DNA from 2 places in the Arthrobacter methylotrophus genome. Region 2 is predicted to be linked to the other one. Evidence: riboswitches for the same ligand, from Rfam matches in the RefSeq annotation. Region 2 holds a riboswitch; the other holds the start of a gene.
What was found. A riboswitch is a leader RNA that binds a small molecule or an ion and turns the genes downstream of it on or off. The one in region 2 is predicted to bind cyclic di-AMP.
Positions count from the first base shown of each region.

Region 1: another riboswitch for cyclic di-AMP. It lies ahead of ABD884_RS20055 (aggregation-promoting factor C-terminal-like domain-containing protein); the one in region 2 lies ahead of ABD884_RS18225 (NlpC/P60 family protein).

Region 1 covers NZ_BAABED010000001.1:3,896,253-3,902,115, forward strand. Annotated here, with positions in the region: gene ABD884_RS20030 (GGDEF domain-containing protein) at 1-54, opposite strand, end outside; gene ABD884_RS26240 (hypothetical protein) at 67-279, shown strand; gene ABD884_RS20040 (hypothetical protein) at 429-1,205, opposite strand; gene ABD884_RS20045 (response regulator transcription factor) at 1,517-2,257, shown strand; gene ABD884_RS20050 (sensor histidine kinase) at 2,271-3,749, shown strand; cyclic di-AMP (ydaO/yuaA leader) riboswitch at 3,913-4,085, shown strand; gene ABD884_RS20055 (aggregation-promoting factor C-terminal-like domain-containing protein) at 4,088-4,816, shown strand; gene ABD884_RS20060 (glycosyltransferase) at 4,956-5,863, shown strand, end outside.
Region 2 covers NZ_BAABED010000001.1:3,521,207-3,527,069, reverse strand. Annotated here, with positions in the region: gene ABD884_RS18245 (MFS transporter) at 1-686, shown strand, start outside; gene serC (phosphoserine transaminase) at 707-1,837, opposite strand; gene ABD884_RS18235 (iron-dependent transcriptional repressor DtxR) at 2,152-2,847, shown strand; cyclic di-AMP (ydaO/yuaA leader) riboswitch at 2,974-3,184, shown strand; gene ABD884_RS18230 (M23 family metallopeptidase) at 3,187-4,008, shown strand; cyclic di-AMP (ydaO/yuaA leader) riboswitch at 4,154-4,321, shown strand; gene ABD884_RS18225 (NlpC/P60 family protein) at 4,326-5,090, shown strand; gene ABD884_RS18220 (HNH endonuclease) at 5,394-5,863, shown strand, end outside.

The DNA of each region.
Region 1 (5,863 bases), 380 kb from region 2:
TCGAAGAGAACCAAGCGATATTGCTCCGTCAGGAACGGGAGAATCCGGTCCCACATCTTCTGGTCCATGCCAAAACCGTGGGCGAACATCAGGACCTGGCCGTCCAAGGCCCCCAAGACCGTGACGTTGTGCCGCTCAACCATCGACACGGTCATGGGAACCCCACCTTTTCTGTGCTACCGGGCCGACCCGCTCCCGCACTATCCGCACTATCCGCACTATCCGCACTATCCGCACTATCCGCACTATCCGCACTATCCGCACCGGGATCGTCCATGAGCCCACGTCCAGCCTCTTGTCATCCCACTGCGGCATGTTGCCCGAAGCAAGACAGGACTATGCAAGTCACATCGTATCCGGCGTCTCACCTCCCCGCATCGTCTCTCCTGGCCGGCCGCCGTAACGCTGTCAACTACGCTCAGTGAGGGTTAGTTGGTGGTGCCCGATCCTTGGGAACTTGATGCGGTTGCAGTCACGATCTGAATGGACTGGGCCGTGTACTTGTCGGATTCCTTGAGCGCAGTGACCCTCACGTTGGATCCGGACTTCACATCGGCAAGGGTCAGAGTCGTGCCAGTGCTTCCGCCTCCGCGTTGCCGCATGCCTTCCGCCACCACGACGTCCGTTCCCAGAGCATAGCTGCGGGTGAATCCATCTCCGCTCTTGACTGTCATGGAGCTTGCCGAAATATCAGTGACCGTACCCAGCTGGCCCGCCATGGTGACGTAGCTGCCGTTCTGGAGGACCACATATTCCGAGTGGACTGCAGCGTTCAGGCCGCCCATGCCCACCCCGAGGCCGCCCGGACCTGCGTTCGTCCCGCCTGGGCCACCGAATCCGCCCTGGCCGTTCTGCCCGGCGCCCGGCCCCTGCGTGTTGGTGCTATCAGCTGCCGCGGTCCCGTTTCCTGCGGCATATGCACCGGCTCCTGCCGCCGCAGCGACCACGACCGCGACGCCGCCAACGATGAGCCCCTTCTTCAGGCTCCAACTCTTGAAGAACGAAGGCCGGGGTTGCCCGGGGTTGTGTTGCTGCGGCGCACCCCACCCCGCGGCAGGCTGCTGGTTCACCGGCGGCTGCGGCGCACCCGGCGCACCCCACCCCGCGGCAGGCTGCCCAGAATCATCAAGGGGGCGAATCACCGGTTGCGGGTGCCCATTCTCCGGCTCGGAGCCAGGTACGGAGGGGTTGTTTTGCTGATCCATGGTGTTCTCCATCGAAGTCGAGATTGTTTGGTCGTGGTTGTTGCTGTCCCCAACAGCGTCGGCCGTTTTGCTGTGCGTTGGCTGTGTCGAACTGCAGGCTTGCCTGTGACCTGCAGCAGCGTTGTGTCGGAGGCCCGGCCGCAACCCAGCCGGCCCCGCCCCAGCCGGGCCCGCCCCGTATGGCCCCGCAAGAACGCCATCACAGCGCGTTGGACGTACCGTGCCTCTGGACAGCTCGCTAGGCTGGGACTCACAGGGTGCTCACAGCATCGGCTCAGCACTGGCAAAACGGCAGATTGGAGAGTTATCTCATGGCATCCTCGCACTCCATGACCAACAACCTCCCGCAGCTTAGCCACCCGGACGGTTCCCCCATCCGCGCCTTGGTGGTGGACGACGAACCCAGCCTCGCCGAACTCATGAGCATGGGCCTGCGCATGGCAGGCTGGTCGGTGGCCGTGGCGTGCGACGGTCCCGCTGCGGTCAAGCTCGCCAAGGACTTCCGGCCGGATGTCCTGGTGCTCGATGTGATGCTTCCCGGATTCGACGGCGTTGAACTGTTGGGCAGGATCCGCGCCTTTGCGCCTGAGGTTCCCGCGCTCTTCCTTACCGCGAAGGACGACGTCCAGGACCGCATCCTTGGACTAGCCGCCGGCGGGGACGATTATGTCACCAAGCCGTTCAGCATGGAGGAAGTCCTGTTGCGCCTGCACCGACTGGTCCAGCGCTCGGGTGTGGCCGCGATGGACACGGCCGAACTGGTGGTGGGCGACCTGACCCTCAATGTAGATACCCGCGAGGTCACCCGAGGGGGCGAAGACATCCCGCTCACGGCAACCCAGTTCGAGCTCTTGCGCTACCTCATGGAAAATCCCAAGCGCGTGGTCAGCAAAGCCCAGATCCTGGACCGCGTCTGGGACTACGACTTTGGCGGCCAAGCCAACATCGTTGAGCTCTACATCTCTTACCTGCGCAAGAAGATCGAGGCCAACCACCCGCCCATGATCCACACAGTGCGCGGGGCCGGTTACGTCATCAAGCCTGCCGAATAGCCCGGAGCGCCGTATGTCCGCACTCTCGGGTATCCCCCGCCAATCCGATCATCAGTGGTTCAACCCTTCAACCTGGCATTTGCGCACGCGCCTGATCCTGGTCTCGATGGCGCTCCTCGTCGCCATTTGTGGAGCCGTGGGCGTGGTCAGTTACGCCTCCATGGACCTGTTCCTCACCAAGCAGCTTGACCAGCAACTCGTGCAGGCCTCCCATGGCCGCCCGCCCGCTGGAGATCCGAATGGGCGGCCGGATCCTTTGGATGCCCGCGGCCAAAGCATCGGCACGCTGAACGCACGCATTGCCGGCGGGCAAGTGAGCAGCGATGCCGGATTCTTGTCCTCCGACGCCACCCGTACGTCTTTGACCGCCAACGACGCCGCCGCTCTGTTGGCGCTCCCCCCCAACGGGCGCGCGGTTGATCTGAACCTTTCCAACGGTGGCTACAGGGTGGTGGCGAGCGCAACCCCCTACGGCGATGAGGTCATCACCGGGCTGCCCCTCGCATCGAAGGAGAACACCGAGGCCTTGCTTGTCTGGACCATGGTCCTGGTTTCCTTGGGAGGCTTGGTGTTGATCGGGCTCGCGGGAACTGTTCTGATCCGCCGCACCATGCGTCCCCTGGAGCAGCTTTCCGACGTCGCCACGAAGGTGTCCAAGCTTCCGCTCGACGCCGGCGAGGTGGCGCTCGCGGTGCGCGTTCCGGCGTCGGCGGCTCACCCAGGAACCGAGGTGGGCAGCGTCGGCCACGCTTTGAACCTCATGTTGGACAACGTCTCCAACGCGCTCGAGGCCCGGCAGCAGAGCGAAACCAAGGTGCGCCAGTTCGTGGCCGACGCCTCGCACGAGCTGCGCACTCCGCTGACCGCCATCCGCGGCTACACCGAACTCTTGCGCATGACCGAAACGTTCACCGAAGACGGCCGCAAGTCGCTGGCCCGGGTTCAAAGCCAGTCCGAACGCATGACCACCCTCGTGGAGGACCTCCTTCTGCTGGCCCGGCTTGATGAAGGCAAGGCCCCGGTGTTCACCGATGTGGACCTCACGCAGTTGGTGGTGGAGACCGTCAGCGATGAGAAGGTCATGGCTCCCGAGCACGTCTGGCAGCTCAAGTTACCGGACGAGCCCCTCACCGTCCGCGGCGATACCACGCAACTCCACCAGGTCCTGGCCAATCTGCTCTCCAACGCCCGCAAACACACGGAGGCGGGAACCACCGTTGTCACGGGGGTCATGCGCTCCGCCGATGGCAGTGCCGTGGTTACCGTGACCGATAACGGACCAGGCATCCCGCGCGAATTCCAGGGCAGGATCTTCTCGCGCTTTGCCCGTGCCGATGCGGCCCGCTCCGGTTCCGAGGGCACGTCAGGGCTCGGCTTGTCGATTGTGGAATCCATCGTCCAAGCCCACGGCGGTACCGTTGAAGTGACCTCGCGGCCGGGCCGGACGGAATTTGCCGTGCGCCTTCCAGCGGTCAGGACCGCCCTGGCCTGAAAGTGCACAAAGAAGCGTTCGACGACGGATGGTGGCGGGCGCAAGTCGACTCACCGGCGTCGTGATCTCCGTTACCCAAATGTGACTTAAGCGGAATCCTCCTGTACCGTCGATGGGTGCGCGGGATCGTTCCTGCCACCGCCGGGTAGGCGCCGAGCTCTGCCCCTCCCCGGTGCCAACAGTCCAGGCAGAGACGGGGGACCCAGGTCTCCGGGCAAGCGCTCATGTTGAGCCGGCCCTAGGGGTGAAGCCGTACCGCCACGATTCTCAGTGGCCACGGCCGGATGACCTCATCCGAATCCGACAGCTAACTCCGCAGGCGTTGAGAGGCAATCATCATGTCTGGTTCCAAGAATCAGTCGCGCCCTGTTGCGCGCCACCGCGGCGAACCTGCCGGAAAAAACAAGTCACGTACCACTTTGCGGCGAGTCGCGGCAAACCTCGGCACCGGCCAGCGGATGGCCGTTGTTGCCGGCGTTGTTGCCGTGTTCATTGGCGCAGGTGCGGCCACCCAAGCCGCCGGTCAAGCCCTCGATGCCCAGGACATGAGCCGGGCTTCCGAATCACGCACGGTACAGCCCTCAGCCACCGCGTCGGCGGCAGCCACGCCGTCGGCGAACGCTAGCTCCAAGCCGAGCGCCGCCCCGAGCCAGGCACCTTCCCCCGCTCCGAGCACCGGAGCACCCCAAGCACCCGCGCCCGCCGCTCCAGCGCCCGCCCCGGCAGCACCGGCAGCACCGGCCGCTCCTGTGGCCGTCGATGACCCCGCCGGCGCCCAGGCCTACGCCGCGAGCGTGCTTTCCTCCTACGGTTGGGGCCCGGGCGAAATGTCCGCCTTGACCACCCTGTGGAACAAGGAATCCGATTGGCGGACCACTGCCACCAACGCTTCCAGCGGCGCGTACGGCATTGTGCAGTCGCTTCCGGGCGAAAAGATGGCTTCCGAAGGCGCCGACTGGCAGAGCAACTACCAAACCCAGATCCGTTGGGGCCTGAACTACATCAAGGAACGCTACGGATCACCGTCTGCGGCTTGGGCCTTCCACTTGGCCCACAACTGGTACTAGACCGGCAAACAGGCATCGATGCGCGCGAGGTCCGTCCCACCAAGGGGCGGACCTCTGCGCCTTTGACCAGGCACATATCCACAGCCACGTCACAGGTTCCGCCTAAAGCCTTCATATTCCGCCGCGGCACTCTGGATACATGACGCTCATCGAATCCACCACAGGAACCTTGAAGGACCCCGCGGTGGTGCCGCCGCGCCTTCCCCACCAACCGAGCACCCCTGCTCACCGTTTCCCCCTCCAAGAAGGCGCTGTGCGACGCGCCCCTGTGGACACCCACACCACCATCCCCGTCCTCGATGTCACCATCCCGGTCTTCAATGAGGAGCACGACCTCGAAGAGTGCCTGCGCAGGCTCCACGACCACTTGCGCGAGTCCTTCCCGCACGGCTTCCGCATCACCGTGGCGGACAACGCCAGCACGGACAGCACCTTGAAAATCGCCGAGCGCGTGGCCAGGGAACTTCCGGAACTAGCGGTGGTCCATCTTGAGGAGAAGGGACGCGGCAACGCCTTGCGCAAGGTGTGGCTCGCCTCGCCGTCGCCGGTCCTGGCCTACATGGACGTGGATCTGTCCACGGACCTCGCCGCACTGGCACCCCTCTTGGCGCCGCTGATCTCCGGCCATTCAGACCTTGCCATCGGCACCAGGCTGACGCGCAACTCCCGGGTTGTCCGCGGGCCCAAGCGCGAATTCATCTCGCGCAGCTACAACCTGATGCTGCACTCGTTCATGGGAGCCCGCTTCAGCGATGCCCAATGCGGCTTCAAAGCGATCCGGGCCGATGTGGCACAACAGATCCTCCCGCACACCTTGGACAACTCGTGGTTCTTCGACACCGAGCTCCTGGTCCTTGCCGAACGCTGCGGTCTCCGTGTCCATGAGGTTCCCGTCGACTGGATCGACGATCCCCACTCCAGCGTGGACGTGGTGCGCACCGCTTTGGCCGACATACGCGGCATGGTCCGGCTCACCCGGGACCTGCTCTCCGGACGTATTCCCATCCCGGAACTGCGTGCGGCGCTTGCGCGCGGGCCACTCCCGGC
Region 2 (5,863 bases):
TCGTCGCGATCTTCATCATGGGCACGTTCGGCCTGAACTTCGTGCTCTTCATTGCGGCCATGGTCGGTACGGAGTTCGGCATGGACGCGGGCGCATTCGGACTGCTCAACTCGGTCATGGCGATCGGTTCCGTCGCCGGAGCGTTGCTGTCCGCCCGGCGCGGGCGCCCCCGGATGCGGCTCATTTTCGCCGCCTCGGGCGGTTTCGGCATTGCGAGCGGTCTGGCTGCCCTGGCGCCGAATTACACCTTGTTTGCCTTGGCCCTGATTCCTTGCGGCCTGTTTGCACTGACCATGATTACGAGCGCCAACGGCTATGTGCAGTCCACCACTGAACCGGTCATGCGCGGGAGGGTCATGGCACTGTACATGGCCATATTCATGGGTGGAACCCCCATTGGGGCTCCCTTCGTTGGCTGGGTGGCCAATGTGGCAGGCCCCCGCTGGGCCGTCGGGGTGGCAGCGGCTGCCGGCGCAAGCACCGCCGTCGTCGGCATCATCTGGATTATCCGCGCACGTCAGCTGCGGCTCCGCTTCGATCGCAGCGCCGGTGGCTTGCGGTTCTTCCGCATCGAATCCCAAGGCTCCCGTGGTGCCGAAGGAGACGGCGCTGTTAAAAGGGCTGACGCCGTTAAAGAAGCTGACGCCGCCCGGGATCCATACCCGGACGACGCCGACCGCTCCTGACCGCTGGAATGCGGCAGACGTTATTTCTTCAGTTCGCCCACGACGAAGTCGATGCTCGCAAGCAACGCCGAGACGTCGTCCGGTTCAATGGCAACGAACGTAGCGACGCGGAGCTGGTTGCGGCCGAGCTTGCGGTACGGTTCCGTGTCCACGATCCCATTGGAACGCAGCACCTTGGCGATGGCCGCGGCGTCGAGCGACTCGTCGAAATCGATCGTGGCGATGACATTGGAGCGATCTTCGGCCTTGGCCACGAATGGGGTGGCGTACTCGGAAGCCTCGGCCCAGTCGTAAATCCGGCTGGCGGAGTCCGCAGTGCGCTTGCTGGCGAAGTCCAAACCGCCGTTGCTGTTGAGCCACTGGATCTGTGCGTCCAGCGTCACCAAGGTGGACAGGGACGGCGTGTTGTAGGTCTGGTTGAGCCTCGAGTTGTCGATGGCCGTCTGCAGATCCAGGAAATCGGGGATCCAGCGGCCGCTCGCTTTGATGCGGGCGGCGCGTTCCAGTGCAGCCGGGGAGAAAAGACCGAGCCACAGGCCGCCGTCGGAGGCGAAGTTCTTTTGCGGCGCGAAGTAGTAGACATCGGCCTCGGCAACATCAACATCCAGGCCGCCGGCCGCGGACGTGGCGTCCACCAGGACCAAGGCGCCGTCGTCGCTGCCCTGAACGCGCTTGACGGGAGCGGCGACGCCGGTTGAGGTTTCATTCTGCGGCCAGGCGTAGACGTCCACGCCTGCTTCTGCCCGGGAAACCGGCCGTGTGCCCGGCTCGGAGGTGATGATGGAGGAAGCCTCCAGGAAAGGAGCCTTGTTGGTGGCCGAGGCGAACTTCGAGCCGAACTCACCAAAAGAAAGGTGTTGGGCCTTCTTCTCCACCAGACCGAAGCTGGCGACGTCCCAGAACGCGGTGGAGCCGCCGACGCCGAGAATCACCTCGTAACCCTCGGGCGCGCGGAAGAACTGGCTGAGTCCCTCGCGGACCGAGCCCACCAGGTTCTTGACTGGTGCCTGGCGGTGGGAGGTGCCGAGGATCGACGTCGATGCTGCGGACAAGGCCTCGATCTGCTCCGGGCGGACCTTGGAGGGGCCGGCACCGAAGCGGCCGTCCTTGGGCAGCAAATCGGCGGGGATAGTGATGCTGTTGTCGCTCACGGGATGCTCCAATGGTGAAGTAGCGGCCTAGATGGGTCGTGGCAGGTGGCATCTCTGCCCCTTCGACTCCCCAATTCTGCCTGACTCCGCAGCCCGGGGCAGAACCGACGGTGTCACAGTCCGCCACGTGGAAAAGTTTTGCCGTGGCGCGCAGGAGTACGCGAACGGGATTATCCGGAGTAATTCCAAATAAGCTAAGCTTGGAGCTGGCGCCCGGCCCGGGACGGCCGGCGGGTCGACCGTCTGTTCGACCGTTGAGGTGGCCCCGATACGGTGGACACACCCAAGATACTGCGCTCGAGGAGCTGAGCTGGATGACGGATCTGATTGATACCACTGAGATGTATCTTCGGACCATTTTGGAGCTTGAAGAAGAGAACATCGTGGCTCTTCGCGCCCGCATCGCCGAGCGCTTGCGGCACTCCGGTCCGACCGTTTCGCAGACGATCGGCCGGATGGAGCGCGACGGCTTGGTGATTGTTTCAAACGACCGGCACCTCGAGTTGACCGAAACCGGACGGAAACGCGCCACCGAGGTGATGCGTAAGCACCGGCTCGCCGAGCGTCTGCTGGCCGATGTCATCGGACTGGACTGGGCCTACGTTCACGACGAAGCGTGCCGCTGGGAGCACGTCATGAGCGAACGGGTGGAACGGCGCCTCTACGAACTTCTGGACCACCCCACGGAATCTCCGTATGGCAATCCCATCCCAGGACTCGAAGCATTGGGCGGAGTAGCGTCCCATGCCTTTACGGATGGCGTGGTCAACCTTCTTGAAGCGATGAACGAATACTCGCCGGAGAACCGAGTCACTGTCAGTCGCCTGGCCGAACCGATTCAGGTTGAGCCGGAGCTGTTGGTGCAGTTCGACGAGGGTGGAATCCGCCCGGGCGCCAGGGTTTCCTTGGAGCGTGTGGGGGAGTACATCTCCGTTCGCGTACCCAATATAGATGGTGCGCTGGAGCTTCCCCCGGAGGTCGCTTCGCACGTGTTTGTGACCGTCGCTTAGCCTTCTTCAGCAGCGCGCCCGGCAAAGATAACGAAATTATTACCGTCGGGGTTAATCCCCTATAGTTGGCTACTGGCGCCGATACCAAAGCGTTACCTGATTCGAAGCCCAGTTCTGCCGGCGGGTCAGGTGGATTAGTCCATTCATCGGCAGAAGCGGGGGAACCATCAGCGGTCGCCGAAAGGCGGCCTTGGGGTGAAGTCCGCAGCGGAAGTGCACAAAGCGCAGGACCCTTTCAGGGACTCCACTGTGCTTCGAGTGCTTCGCGCGGACCGGGTCCATGCACTCTCTGATCCGAATCCGACAGCTAACTTCGCAGGCTTGCCAGAGAGGAAGACTTTGACCACGCAGAACACCAGGGGCCGTAGACGCGCGTCCGGTTCTACTGCCGAGCTGCGGACCGCCGGCGTCGCTGCGCACGAACCACGGCCCCGCGATCCGCATCGCGAATTCCGCCGACGCAAAGGACCCTTGCGGCAAATGGCCGATTTCGCGGCCGCGAGCGGTGCTGGACAGAAGGCAGGCGTCGCCCTGGCCACCACAGGCCTCCTCCTGACCGTCGCAATGCCCGGCACCGGCGCCATGACGGCTGCGTCCGAGTCAAGCCAGTCCACCCCTTCCGCGGGAAACCAGCCCGAGATTCCTGCGGCAGCAAGTGCCACGATCGACTTCAGCCGCGCCGCAGTGTCCACTACGGCAGATCCGGACAGCAAGCTCAAACAACTCTTGAGCGCTCAGTCCGTCGGTAGCATCACCACGTCTTCCTCCAAGGGAACACTCGGGGCGCCGCTGGACACCCTGACCACGGCCTCGCCCTTCGGCTACCGCGTGAACCCGATCACGGGCGGTTTGGGAGAATTCCACCGGGGCCAGGACTTCGTGGCCCAATGCGGCACCCCGGTCCACGCGGCCGCCGCCGGCAAAGTCACCTTCGCTGGCTGGCACCCTTACGGCGGCGGAAACCGCATTGTGGTGGACCACGGCAATGGCCTGGAAACCACGTACAACCACTTGTCCTCGTTCAACGTCCAGGTGGGCCAAATGGTCAGCCGTGGCGATGTGCTCGCCCTGAGCGGCACTACGGGCGCCTCTACCGGCTGCCACCTCCATTTTGAAGTCATGGTCAACGGCAACGTTGTCGACCCCTTGGGCTGGCTGTAGCCAATCCGATGGCCGCCTATCGCATGCTTGTCACGCGCCGTGACCTGAATGTGACATTCAGCCAAAACTCATGTACCGTCTAACACGCATCAACTTTTAGAGAGTTGATGCACTCGGGTGGATTGCCTAGCTCTGCCACTGCCCGAGGTTCCGTTCGCAAAACATCGTCTGGCAGAGGCGGGGGACCCAACTTTTGGCCATCTTCACCGATGGCCTTGGGGTTAAGTCGCGCAGCTTCCGAAGGGGAGTGGCGCGGCCGGATGACTCCCATCCGAATCCGACAGCTTACCTCGCGGGCATAGGGAGAGGCCTCTTACGTGTCTTCACGCTCTACTCTTGCGCGCCACCGTGCCGCGGTCACCAAGACCAACTCGCTTGCCGTTATCGCTAAATCAGTCGGCAGCAACGCCGGTGGCGTAGGCCGTCAGGCAGCAGTTATCGCCGCTGCGTCCGGACTGGTCCTCACTAGCGGTATCGCAGCGAACGCTGCCGAAACCAACGTCCCCCGCGAGTCCACTGGGACCTCCACTTTGGAAGTCCAGTCCATCGCCCAAGCCAGCATTGCGGCCGACTCCTCGGTCGCGATCAAGTACGAGCGTCCGGCTGTTTCGACCGAAGCCGCTCCAGTTGTTGCTGCTCCTGTTGCCGTCCAGGAAGCCGTTGCCGCCCCCGCCGCCACGGCCGGTGCCGCTACGGCCACCGCAACGCTCTCTGTCTCCACCCCCGCTTCACCTGCTACCAAGCTTGCCAGCGGCAGGGGTGCAGCAATTGCCGCTGCAGCCTACGCTCAGCTCGGCGTTGCCCAGGACTGCACCGCCCTGGCGTCGAACTCCCTGGCTGCCGTGGGAATCAACTTCCACGGCTGGCCGGCAGACTACCTTTCCCTGGGCCGCACCGTCAGCGCCGCTGAAGCACAGCCGGGTGACCTTGTTTACTACCAGAACGGTGGCATGGGCATGGCCCACATCGCCGTTTACGTCGGCAACGGCATGGCGGTCCACGGTGGCTGGAACGGTGGCACCACCGCCCTGTACAGCGTCAACGTCGGCTCCGGCCCGGTTTTCATCCGCGTTGGTGGCTAAATAGCTTCTTGAAACATCCCCGCTGGAGTGCTTGCGGGGATGTTTCGTTTTAACCGGCATGCGCTAAATCACTGCCTTGGGAACCTTGGGACCCAATTCCAGACCCGCTCTTCGGACGATTCGGAGGTTCCCGCGACGTGTCCGGGACATGAATTTTGCCCGACACAGTCCCGGAACCCACTCGCGGATTCGTTGATCTGGCCTCCGCGTGTTTACTCTTGTGGTGTCGATCCACAGCCCGTACATGCAGAGGGCAGCCGGCCCTCGCGCCCCTGACGGGTGCGGCCGTGAAGAGGTACGTGCATGCGCACACTCGTTCTGAATGCTGGATATGAACCGCTGGCGGTAGTAACCTTCCGCCGGGCGCTGGTCCTTGTGCTCACCGGAAAAGCGAGCGTAGTGGCTGAAGGCGACGAGCCTGTCGTCGGGCCACAGGAGATTCTCGGACGTCCGTCCGTGATCCTCCTCAATCGCTACATCCGGCCAAGGTACAACACGATCACAGCGGTCACACGCCGCGGCGTCTTGCGCCGCGACGGTCACCGTTGCGCCTATTGCGGGAAAGCAGCTCACACCATTGACCACGTCCACCCCAAATCCAGGGGCGGCGCGGATTCCTGGGAAAACCTGGTGGCGGCGTGCCTACGCTGCAACAACGCCAAGAGTGACCACACACCGGCCGAGATGGGCTGGAAACTGAGGTTCACTCCGGCGGCGCCTACCGGGACTATCTGGCAAATCAAGGAGCTTGAGAAACCTGCGCCCGCATGGGA